3 regions of the Burkholderia sp. MSh2 genome follow, and region 2 is predicted to be linked to each of the others. Evidence: predicted binding sites of a transcription regulator. Region 2 holds the regulator's gene; each other region holds the start of a gene.

Region 1 (3,274 bases), on a different contig from region 2:
GCGACTGCCGCTCGTTCTCGAACAGCTCGACGAGCACGAAATCGGGCGCGGTCTCGAGAAAACCGACGATCGCATGCACGTGCAGCGGTTCGCGGCCGGGCCGGTCGAGCACGGTATCGAGGTGCGTCGCATGAAAGCGCTCCTCGCCGATCGCGGTGATCGTCGATGCGAGCTCGTTCGCGTTCGGAAAGATCTCGCCCCACGGCCGCTGCGCGAGCTGCCGGCGCGAGATGTCGAGCATCGCCTCCGCGGACGGATTCGCGAACGCGATCCGCAGCGTCTTGCGGTCGAGCACGATCACGACCGTCGGCAACGCTTCCAGCCCCGCCAGCAGGCCCGAGCGGGCGAGCCGCTCGTCGTCCGTCAGTCGCTCGGGTTGCCCCGTTCTCGCCTTGATCAGATTCTTCAGAACCATCTGCGTGCTTGTCGCGCCCCAACGGGCCATGAAATGAAAATTCCCGGAACAAAAAAGGGACGGCTGGACGCCGTCCCCTTTCAGACTCCGCCGCTCCCGCCGCAGACCGCGCGACGGGAACGAACCGGCATGACGGCGCTGAATCGAAGCGCCATTGCCGATTACAGCGAGTAGTACATCTCGAACTCGATCGGGTGCGTCGTCATGCGGAACTTCGCCAGCTCCTGCTCCTTCAGTGCGAGGTACGCGTCGATCATGCCGTCGGTGAACACGCCGCCACGGGTCAGGAACTCGCGATCCTTGTCGAGCGCTTCGAGTGCCTGGTCCAGGCCCGCGCAGACGGTCGGGATCTTTGCATCCTCTTCCGGCGGCAGGTCGTACAGGTTCTTGTCGGCAGCTTCGCCCGGATGGATCTTGTTCTGGATGCCGTCGAGGCCGGCCATCATCAGCGCCGTGAAGCACAGGTACGGGTTCGCCATCGGGTCCGGGAAGCGCGTTTCGATGCGGCGGCCCTTCGGGTTCGACACGTGCGGAATGCGGATCGATGCCGAACGGTTGCGCGCCGAGTACGCGAGCTTGACCGGTGCCTCGAAGTGCGGGACCAGACGCTTGTACGAGTTCGTCGTCGGGTTCGTGATCGCGTTCAGTGCACGGGCGTGCTTGATGATGCCGCCGATGTAGAACAGCGCCAGTTCCGACAGGCCGGCGTAGCCGTTGCCCGCGAACAGGTTCTGGCCGTCCTTCCAGATCGACTGGTGAACGTGCATGCCCGAACCGTTGTCGCCGACGACCGGCTTCGGCATGAACGTCGCCGTCTTGCCGTACGAATGCGCGACGTTATGGATGATGTACTTCGACCATTGCGTCCAGTCGGCGCGCTGCACCAGCGTCGAGAACTTCGTGCCGATTTCGTTCTGGCCCTGGCCCGCCACTTCGTGGTGGTGCACTTCGACCGGGATGCCGAGCTGCTCGAGCAGCAGGCACATTTCCGAACGCATGTCCTGGAACGTGTCGACCGGCGCGACCGGGAAGTAGCCGCCCTTCGTGCCCGGACGGTGGCCCGTGTTGCCGCCTTCGAATTCCTTGCCCGACGACCACGGCGCTTCTTCCGAGTTGATCTTCACGAAGCAGCCCGACATGTCCGTGTTCCACTGGACCGAGTCGAAAATGAAGAATTCCGGTTCCGGACCGAAGAAGGCGGTGTCGCCGATGCCCGTGCTCTTCAGGTACGCTTCGCCGCGCTTCGCGAGCGAACGCGGATCGCGCTCGTAGCCCTTGCCGTCGGCCGGCTCGACCACGTCGCAGGTCAGCACGAGGGTCGACTCTTCATAGAACGGATCGACGAAGGCAGCGCTCGGGTCCGGCATGAGCAGCATGTCCGACGCCTCGATGCCCTTCCAGCCAGCGATCGACGAGCCGTCGAATGCATGACCGCTTTCGAACTTGTCTTCGTCAAACGCCGAAACCGGCACCGACACGTGCTGCTCCTTGCCGCGCGTATCCGTGAAGCGGAAATCGACAAACTTGACGTCCTCGTCCTTCACGAGCTGCATGACGTCGGCGACGGTTTTACTCATAACCTCTTCTCCTGATTGAACAATTCCGGCGGACTGGGAACCGCCTCGTTTATCGAGCTGACCGGGGTCTTGCTTTGGCGCAGCACGCCCCGATTCGACCGAATCCTATAAAGCAGCTTCCGTGCCACCCGTACGAAAAATGGGCGCGAATCGCGCCGGCGCTCGCCGCGACGGGGCTGTACTGCGCAATTCCGGGGCCCGACGCCGCACCGGCCGCCAAACGCAGGCACCGCAATGGTGCGATCGCCGCGATGCGCCGCGCCGACCGGATCATTCTGGTGCATCCGCGTCATTCTGCACTGTTTTGGTGAACGCGTGGGCGGCGCGTGCACCGTACCGCATGCGGGCATCCGTGCCGCGACGCCGCGCTAGAATGGTCGTTTGACCAACAGGAGACTCTCCGCCATGAGTACGCTCGACCAGCTTTACGCAAAGGCCGACGAACGCCGCGCCCAGGGCGCGCTCAACTACGCCGGCGCGCTGCTGCCGGCCGAAGCCTTCGAACTGCTGCAGCTCGACCCGGCGGCGCGCCTCGTCGACGTGCGCACCCGCGCCGAACTCGACTGGATCGGCCGCCCGCTCATCGGCGACGGCCAGTACCTGCACCTCGAATGGACGCGCTACCCGGGCGGCGTGCCGAACGCCGAATTCGTCAACGAACTGAAGGCGGCCCTCCCGGCCGGTACGCCCATCCTGTTCCTGTGTCGCAGCGCCGCACGCTCGAAGCTCGCCGCGGTCGCCGCCGCGCAGGCCGGCTTCACCAGGGCGTTCGACCTGCTCGAAGGCTTCGAGGGCGCCAAGGACGCCGAAGGCCACCGCAAGACGGTCGAAGGCTGGTGCTTCCGGAAACTGCCGTGGATCGGCGCCTGACGGCCTGACGACACGCCACGCACTCCGGCTGCGACGATCCCATCGTCGAGCCGGGCGATGACATGCCGATGACGGGCCGCGTTGCACGGCCCGCGGCCTCGGTACGGCCGGATCGGGAGCCGCTCAGGCGCGCGGCGTCTCGGGCTCGACGACGTCCCCGCCGAGCAGATGCACACCCTCGCGCAGTTTCACGTACGCGGCCGCGACGGCCTCCGGCTCGCCCTTCACGCCCAGGTCGATGTGACGGCGCGCGTAGATCCCGCCGCGCTCCGCATCGCCCACGCTCGGCAGGCTGAACACGCGCACGCCCGGAAAATCGCGCTCGATGCGCTCCATCAGCGGCGTGAGGGTCGATTCGGGCAGCTCGAACACCAGCAGCGAGCGCTCCGCGTGCGGCGTCGCATGGTGCAGA
Region 2 (3,274 bases):
TTCGAACACGCGTTTCTTGCTGGTGACCGAGAGGTCGATGACGACGTTCTCTATGGGCAGGATTTTGGCTAGGCGATTCATGTTGGCAGGCGATTGGACGGCCTGGGGTCTCCTTGCGGCGGCAGACTGATTTTCCATGTTCGGCGATATCAAGGCATTCGGAATCGGCAACCTGCAAGGCAGCTACCGCACTCAACGCCCCCCCGGCGATAACCGGGACATTATAGAGCACAGCCGCGTGCGTGGCGCGGCACGGTCGGACCGGTTGCACCGCGGCGCGAAGTCGCAAAAAAAACGCCCGGCGAACCGGGCGGCGTGCGTGTTGCAGTAACGGTTATTGCGGCGGCAGTTCGATCTGGTCGATCGACGGTTGAAGCTTGATCGGATCGTGCGCATGCGTTTGCAGGCGCTCCATGTGCTTGACGACCTGGCGATCCAGCTTGTCGATCAGCAAGTCGATTGCCGCGTACAGGTTGCCGTTTGCGCTTTCGACGAAGATGTCCTTGCCCTTCAGATGCAGATTGATTTCCGCGCGCTGCTGCTTGTCCTTTTCCTTGTGGTTGTCGACCGAGAGGATCACAGTGCCATCGATCACCTGATCGCTATGCCGTAGCACCCGGTCCAGCTTGGTGATCACGTATTCGCGAATTGCAGGCGTGACTTCGAGATGATGTCCACTGATCTTCAGGTTCATAGTGCTTCTCCAAGCGAGTGACCACCCGGCCGCATCGTGGCGGCGCTCCGGTCGACCTGCCCGTGCCGCACGAGGCGGCATATCGCGGACAAGTCGCCCGGCCCTGTTCCCCGTATGCGCGGTGGCCGGAACACGCCTGCCGCCGGGCAGGCAGCAGGCTTAAAGAGACTTGCGCAGATTCACTGCCGGGATCTTGAGGGCTTCGCGATATTTGGCAACCGTGCGGCGCGCGACCACGAAACCCTGTTCTGCCAGCAGCTCGGCAATGCGGCTGTCCGAAAGCGGCGATTTTGGGTCTTCAGCTCCTATCAGTTGCTTGATCAGGGCTCGGATGGCGGTCGACGAGGCGGCGCCACCGGTGTCGGTCGAGACGTGAGATCCGAAGAAGTACTTAAATTCAAGCGTCCCGAAGGGGGTCAGCATGTACTTCCCGGTTGTCACACGGCTGACAGTCGACTCGTGTAGGCCCAGCGTATCAGCTATTTCCCGCAAAACCAAGGGGCGCATGGCAATTTCGCCGTGCGCAAAGAAATTCTTCTGACGCTCGACAATAGCCTGTGCGACACGCAGGATCGTGTCGAAACGCTGCTGGATGTTTTTGATCAGCCAGCGCGCCTCCTGGAGCTGTTGCTTGAGCGAGCCGGCCGACGGATCGCCGCGGCTGTTGCGCAGGATGTTCGCGTACAGGTTGTTGATCCGCAGGCGCGGCACGACCTCCGGATTGAGCTCCGCGAGCCATCCCTGGCCGGCCTTCTTCACGATGATGTCGGGCACGACGTAGTCCGCCTCGGCCTTGCCGTACGCGGCGCCGGGGAACGGCTCCAGCGAACGGATCAGCGTATGCGCGTCGCGCAGCGCGTCGTCGCTCGCCTTCAGGTGCTTACGCAAGCGCGTGAAGTCGCGAGCGGCAAGCAGCTCGAGATGCTGCGACACGATCTCGAGCGCGAGCGTGCGCGTCGGGGACGGATCGAGGCGCAGCAACTGCAGCTTCAGGCATTCGGAGGCCGAGCGCGCGCCGACCCCGGGCGGGTCGAAGCTGTGCAGCAGCGCGAGCGCGGCGTTCAGCTCGTCGCAGTCGATCTCCAGCTCGGGCGGCAGGTCGGCGAGCACTTCGTCGAGCGTGGCGGTCAGGTAGCCGTCGTCGTCGAGCGATTCGATCAGGAACATCACGAGCGCGCGATCGCGCGGGCCGGCCTGCGTGACGCGCAACTGCGCGGACAGGTGGTCGCGCAGCGACGTCGCCGCTTCCTGCACCTGCAGCGGCGGGAGGTCGTCGTCGTCGGACGCGCCGCTCGACCGGCCGAATTCGTCGAGATTCCATTGCGGGCCGTCGTTGCCGTCGCCGGACGCATAGCCGTCGTATTCGTCCGCGCCGGCCGGCTCGTCGCGCTCGGCGCGCTCGCTCGACGTGCTGCTGTTCGTCGCAGCCGGTTCGGTGTTCGGGGCGGGGGGCGTCTGCGCGATCAGCGAACCGTCCGCTGCGACACGCAGCGGGCTCGCGATCCATTCGTCGTCGTTCTCGAGCAGCGGGTTCTGCGCGACGGCCATCGCGACTTCCTGCTGCAATTCGAGCGTCGACAACTGCAGGAGCCGGATCGACTGCTGCAGCTGGGGCGTCAGCGCCAGGTGTTGCGACAGGCGGAGTTGAAGGCTGGCTTTCATGGCGAGGAGGGAGTCATACCGGCAGTTTGCCACGACCCAGGCGCGTTGAGCCATCCGCGATTACGCGCGGCGCGCCGCCCGGCCGCGGGCATGGCCGCGAAGCGGGACGCGGCCCCGCTTCGCGGCCATGCCGGGCGGGGTGCACCAGCCACGAGGAGGGTTACATGCGGAAGTGCTCGCCGAGGTACACGCGGCGTACGCTTTCGTTCTCGATGATTTCGCTCGGCGCGCCGGCGGCGAGTACCGAGCCGTCGCTGATGATGTATGCGTGGTCGCAGATGCCGAGCGTTTCGCGGACGTTGTGATCGGTTATCAGAACGCCGATGTTGCGCTGCTTCAGGAACTTGACGATCTTCTGGATCTCGAGCACCGCGATCGGGTCGACGCCGGCGAACGGTTCGTCGAGCAGGATGAAGTTCGGGTTGGTTGCGAGCGCACGCGCGATTTCGACGCGGCGCCGCTCGCCGCCCGACAGCGACAGCGCGGGGTTTTCGCGCAGGTGGCCGATCTGCAGTTCGTCGAGCAGCGCCTCGGTGCGCGACGCGATCGCGTCTTTCGACAGCCGCTTGCCGTCTTCGCCGTGCTGCAGCTCGAGCACCGCGCGGATGTTTTCCTCGACGGTCAGCTTGCGGAACACGGACGCTTCCTGCGGCAGGTACGACAGGCCGAGCGACGCGCGCTTGTGGATCGGCAGCAGGCTGATCGAGCTGCCGTTCAGCGAGATCTCGCCCGCGTCGAGCGGCACGAGGCCGACGATCATGTAGAACGACGTGGTCTTGCCGGCGCCGTTCGGGCCGAGCAGGCCGACGACCTCGCCGCTTTTCACGTCGAGCGACACGTCCTTGACGACCGTGCGCGAGCCGTAGCGCTTCTTCAGGTTGCGGACGACGAGCGAACTCGTGGTGCCGGCCGGCTGGC
Region 3 (3,274 bases), on a different contig from region 2:
TCGGCGCGCCGTGTCGCCGCGAGCGGGCGGCTGCCGGTGTCGTTGCCGGCGCCCGCCGCGACGCGGCACGGCCGACGCCGGGTGTCAGTCGGATGTCGGGAGCGGAAGCGGCGCGGCATGCGGATGGCCGGCGCGTGCGCCCGTCCCGCCGCGCACCGCCCGACGGCCGGGCACATGCCTCCGACCGTCGGGCGACGGGCGCGGCCGGAGTGCCGCGCGCGTCGCCGTCGCACGTCCGCGACCGTACCGGCCGGCCCTGCGTGCCGGCCAGTCGGCCCCGTCGCCTCGCGCCGCCCCGGTTGCTCAGAAGAACCCGAGCGCCTCGGCCTGATAGCTGACCAGCAGGCACTTCGTCTGCTGGTAGTTCGACAGCGCCATCTTGTGCGTCTCGCGGCCGATCCCCGACTGCTTGTAGCCGCCGAACGCCGCGTGCGCGGGGTACAGGTGGTAGCAGTTGGTCCACACCCGCCCGGCCTCGACCTCGCGGCCCATCCGGTACGCCCGCGTGCCGTTGCGCGTCCACACGCCCGCGCCGAGCCCGTAGAACGTGTCGTTCGCGAGTTCGATCGCGTCCTGCTCGTCCTTGAAGGTCATCACCGACGCAACCGGCCCGAAGATCTCTTCCTGGAACACGCGCATCTTGTTGTTGCCGAGCAGCATCGTCGGCTTCACGTAGTAGCCCGTGCCGAGCTCGGCGGCCGGCGCCGTGCGCTCGCCGCCCGTCAGGCATTGCGCGCCTTCGCCGCGGCCGATGTCGATGTACGACAGGATCTTGTCGAGCTGCTGCTGCGACGCCTGCGCGCCGATCATCGTCTGCAGGTCGAGCGGGTGGCCGGCCTTGATGCGCTCGACGCGCGCGACGGCCTTCTCGATGAACCGCTCGTAGATCGATTCCTGGATCAGGATCCGCGACGGGCACGTGCACACTTCGCCCTGGTTCAGCGCGAACATCGCGAGCCCCTCGAGCGCCTTGTCGAGGAACGCGTCGTCCTGGTCGAGCACGTCGGCGAAGAAGATGTTCGGGCTCTTGCCGCCCAGTTCGACCGTCGACGGAATCAGGCTGTCGGCCGCCGCGCGCAGGATGTGCTTGCCGACCGGCGTCGAGCCCGTGAACGCGATCTTCGCGATGCGCTTGCTGGTTGCGAGCGCTTCGCCCGCTTCCTTGCCGAAGCCGTTCACGATATTGATCGTGCCGGCCGGGAACAGGTCGCCGATCAGCTCCATCAGCACCAGCACCGACGCGGGCGTCTGCTCGGCCGGCTTCATCACCACGCAGCAGCCGGCCGCGAGCGCCGGCGCGAGCTTCCACGCGGCCATCAGCAGCGGGAAGTTCCACGGAATGATCTGGCCGACGACGCCGAGCGGCTCGTGGAAATGGTACGCGACGGTGTTGTCGTCGATTTCGGAGATGCCGCCTTCCTGCGCGCGGATGCAGCCGGCGAAGTAGCGGAAGTGGTCGATCGCGAGCGGCAGGTCGGCCGCCATCGTCTCGCGCAGCGGCTTGCCGTTGTCGATCGTCTCGGCCACGGCCAGCAGCTTCAGGTTCTTTTCCATCCGGTCGGCGGCGGCGAGCAGCAGGTTCGCGCGCTCGGCCACCGAGGTCTTGCCCCACTTGCGGCGCGCGGCATGCGCGGCGTCGAGCGCCAGCTCGATATCGTCTGCGCCCGAGCGCGGCACGCGGCAGAACGGCTGGCCGTTGATCGGGGACACGTTCTCGAAGTACTCGCCCTTCGCCGGCGGAACCCACTTGCCGCCGATGTAGTTGTCGTACTGCTGGCGGTACGGATATTCGACGTCGAGGCCCAGTTGTTTCAGGTCAAACGGGTTCATACATGTCTCCTGTTCATCGTGCTTGTGTGAGTACAGCGCCGGTTGGATCGCGCTGCATGCGTTAACGCAACATGCGTGCCAAACGGGGCCGGCACGCCGCGAAGGCGCGACGGCAACGGCCGCCCCGCGTGCGTGCCGTGCGGTGTTCATTCGCGCAGCACGGCGGGTGCGCCGTTTCTGAACAGTGCGACTGCGCAACGGCGCGGCCGGTGTTCGGATTCGGCACAGTGCGCACCGGCAGCCTCACGCGCTGCGGGCCGCCGCCCGTGGCATGGCGCTTGCGTGCGGATCGCGCATCCCCTTGCCGCGGCGTTCACGCCGCCCGACGCCATGAGCGACTCCGGCCCCCTGACCGACGACGCGATCGCGTTCATCCGCGAGCAGGCGTTCCTGATCGTCGCGACCGCCGATGCGGCGGGCAACGGCGACTGCTCGTACCGCGGCCGCCAGCGGCGCGCCGACGGTTCGTACGAGCCGCTCGTCGACCTGCCCGACCGCCGCACGCTCGTGCTGCCCGACTTCGCGGGCAACAACCTGTTCAACACGATCGGCAACCTGCTGGTGAATCCGGCGATCGCGCTGCTGTTCGTCGACTTCGTGCGCCAGACGACCTGGCTCGTGCAGGGCCGCGCGACGATCGACGAGCACGTGGCAAGCCGCGCGCACCTGTGGCCCGACGCGCGGCGGCATGTCGTGGTCGACGTGGAGCGGGCTCAGGCTCGCGCGGATCCGGCGCTGCCGCCGCTCGTGCCGGCTTGATGCGCACGGCGGGCCCGCCGGCGCTCGAACGCGGCCGTGCCGGTATCCGGCGGCGTTCCGACAACTGCGGCCCACGCCGCCATGCGCGGCAGCGCGATACCTAGCGCCCGTGCGCCTCGGCGCACGCCGCGTCGATCCGGTCGCGCGCCGGCTCGTCGGCCTGCGCCGGACCGTCGGCAGCGCCGCCCGCTTCGGCAGCCGCCGGGCGGCCGCCAAGAAACGCGAACACCACTGCCGCGCACAGCACGGTGACAATGGCCAGCCCGGTCAGCAGCCGATCGAACGCATGGGTATAGCTCGCGAGCAGCAGCGCGTGACCGGCGCCCGGCAGCGCCGCCGCCGCACCCGCGAGGTCGCCGGTCGCGAGCCGCGCCGCCGCACGCAGCGCCGCGTCGGGCGTACCGGCCGCGCCCGCCGCGTGGCGCAGCCCCGTCTGCGCGAGCGCGGCCAGCACCGCGCCCGCGATCGCGAGTGCGATGCCTTCTCCGGCCACGCGCGTCGTGCTGAAGATCCCGGTCGCCATCCCCGCACGCTCCTTCGGCACGACGCTCACCGACAACCCGTCCATCAGCCCCCACGGCATGCCGGCGCCGATGCCGATCACGAGCATCGGCGCGATCGCCGCGGGCCCCGCGCCGCCGCGCAGCGCGACGCCCAGCCACACGAGCCCGGCCGCCGCGATCAG

Evidence for each region. The regulator sigma-54, encoded in region 2, starts transcription at its own class of promoters, with help from an activator protein. The targets are predictions, from matches to a motif close to TGGCANGNAANCTGCTTT.
Region 1: the regulator sigma-54 is predicted to act here: its motif matches at 2,102-2,119, upstream of glnA (type I glutamate--ammonia ligase).
Region 3: the regulator sigma-54 is predicted to act here: its motif matches at 1,894-1,911, upstream of exaC (acetaldehyde dehydrogenase ExaC).

The regions. Positions count from the first base shown of each region.
Region 1 is NZ_JPGM01000025.1:104,752-108,025, forward strand. Features, by position in the region: gene glnL (nitrogen regulation protein NR(II)) at 1-415, opposite strand, end outside; gene glnA (type I glutamate--ammonia ligase) at 577-1,992, opposite strand; gene GQ57_RS17030 (rhodanese-like domain-containing protein) at 2,398-2,862, shown strand; gene GQ57_RS17035 (competence/damage-inducible protein A) at 2,986-3,274, opposite strand, start outside.
Region 2 is NZ_JPGM01000082.1:16,426-19,699, forward strand. Features, by position in the region: gene GQ57_RS34145 (PTS sugar transporter subunit IIA) at 1-138, opposite strand, end outside; gene GQ57_RS42515 (hypothetical protein) at 137-331, shown strand; gene hpf (ribosome hibernation-promoting factor, HPF/YfiA family) at 335-694, opposite strand; gene GQ57_RS34155 (RNA polymerase factor sigma-54) at 854-2,356, opposite strand; gene lptB (LPS export ABC transporter ATP-binding protein) at 2,517-3,274, opposite strand, start outside.
Region 3 is NZ_JPGM01000004.1:141,957-145,230, forward strand. Features, by position in the region: gene exaC (acetaldehyde dehydrogenase ExaC) at 304-1,830, opposite strand; gene GQ57_RS03165 (pyridoxamine 5'-phosphate oxidase family protein) at 2,161-2,589, shown strand; gene GQ57_RS03170 (MFS transporter) at 2,690-3,274, opposite strand, start outside.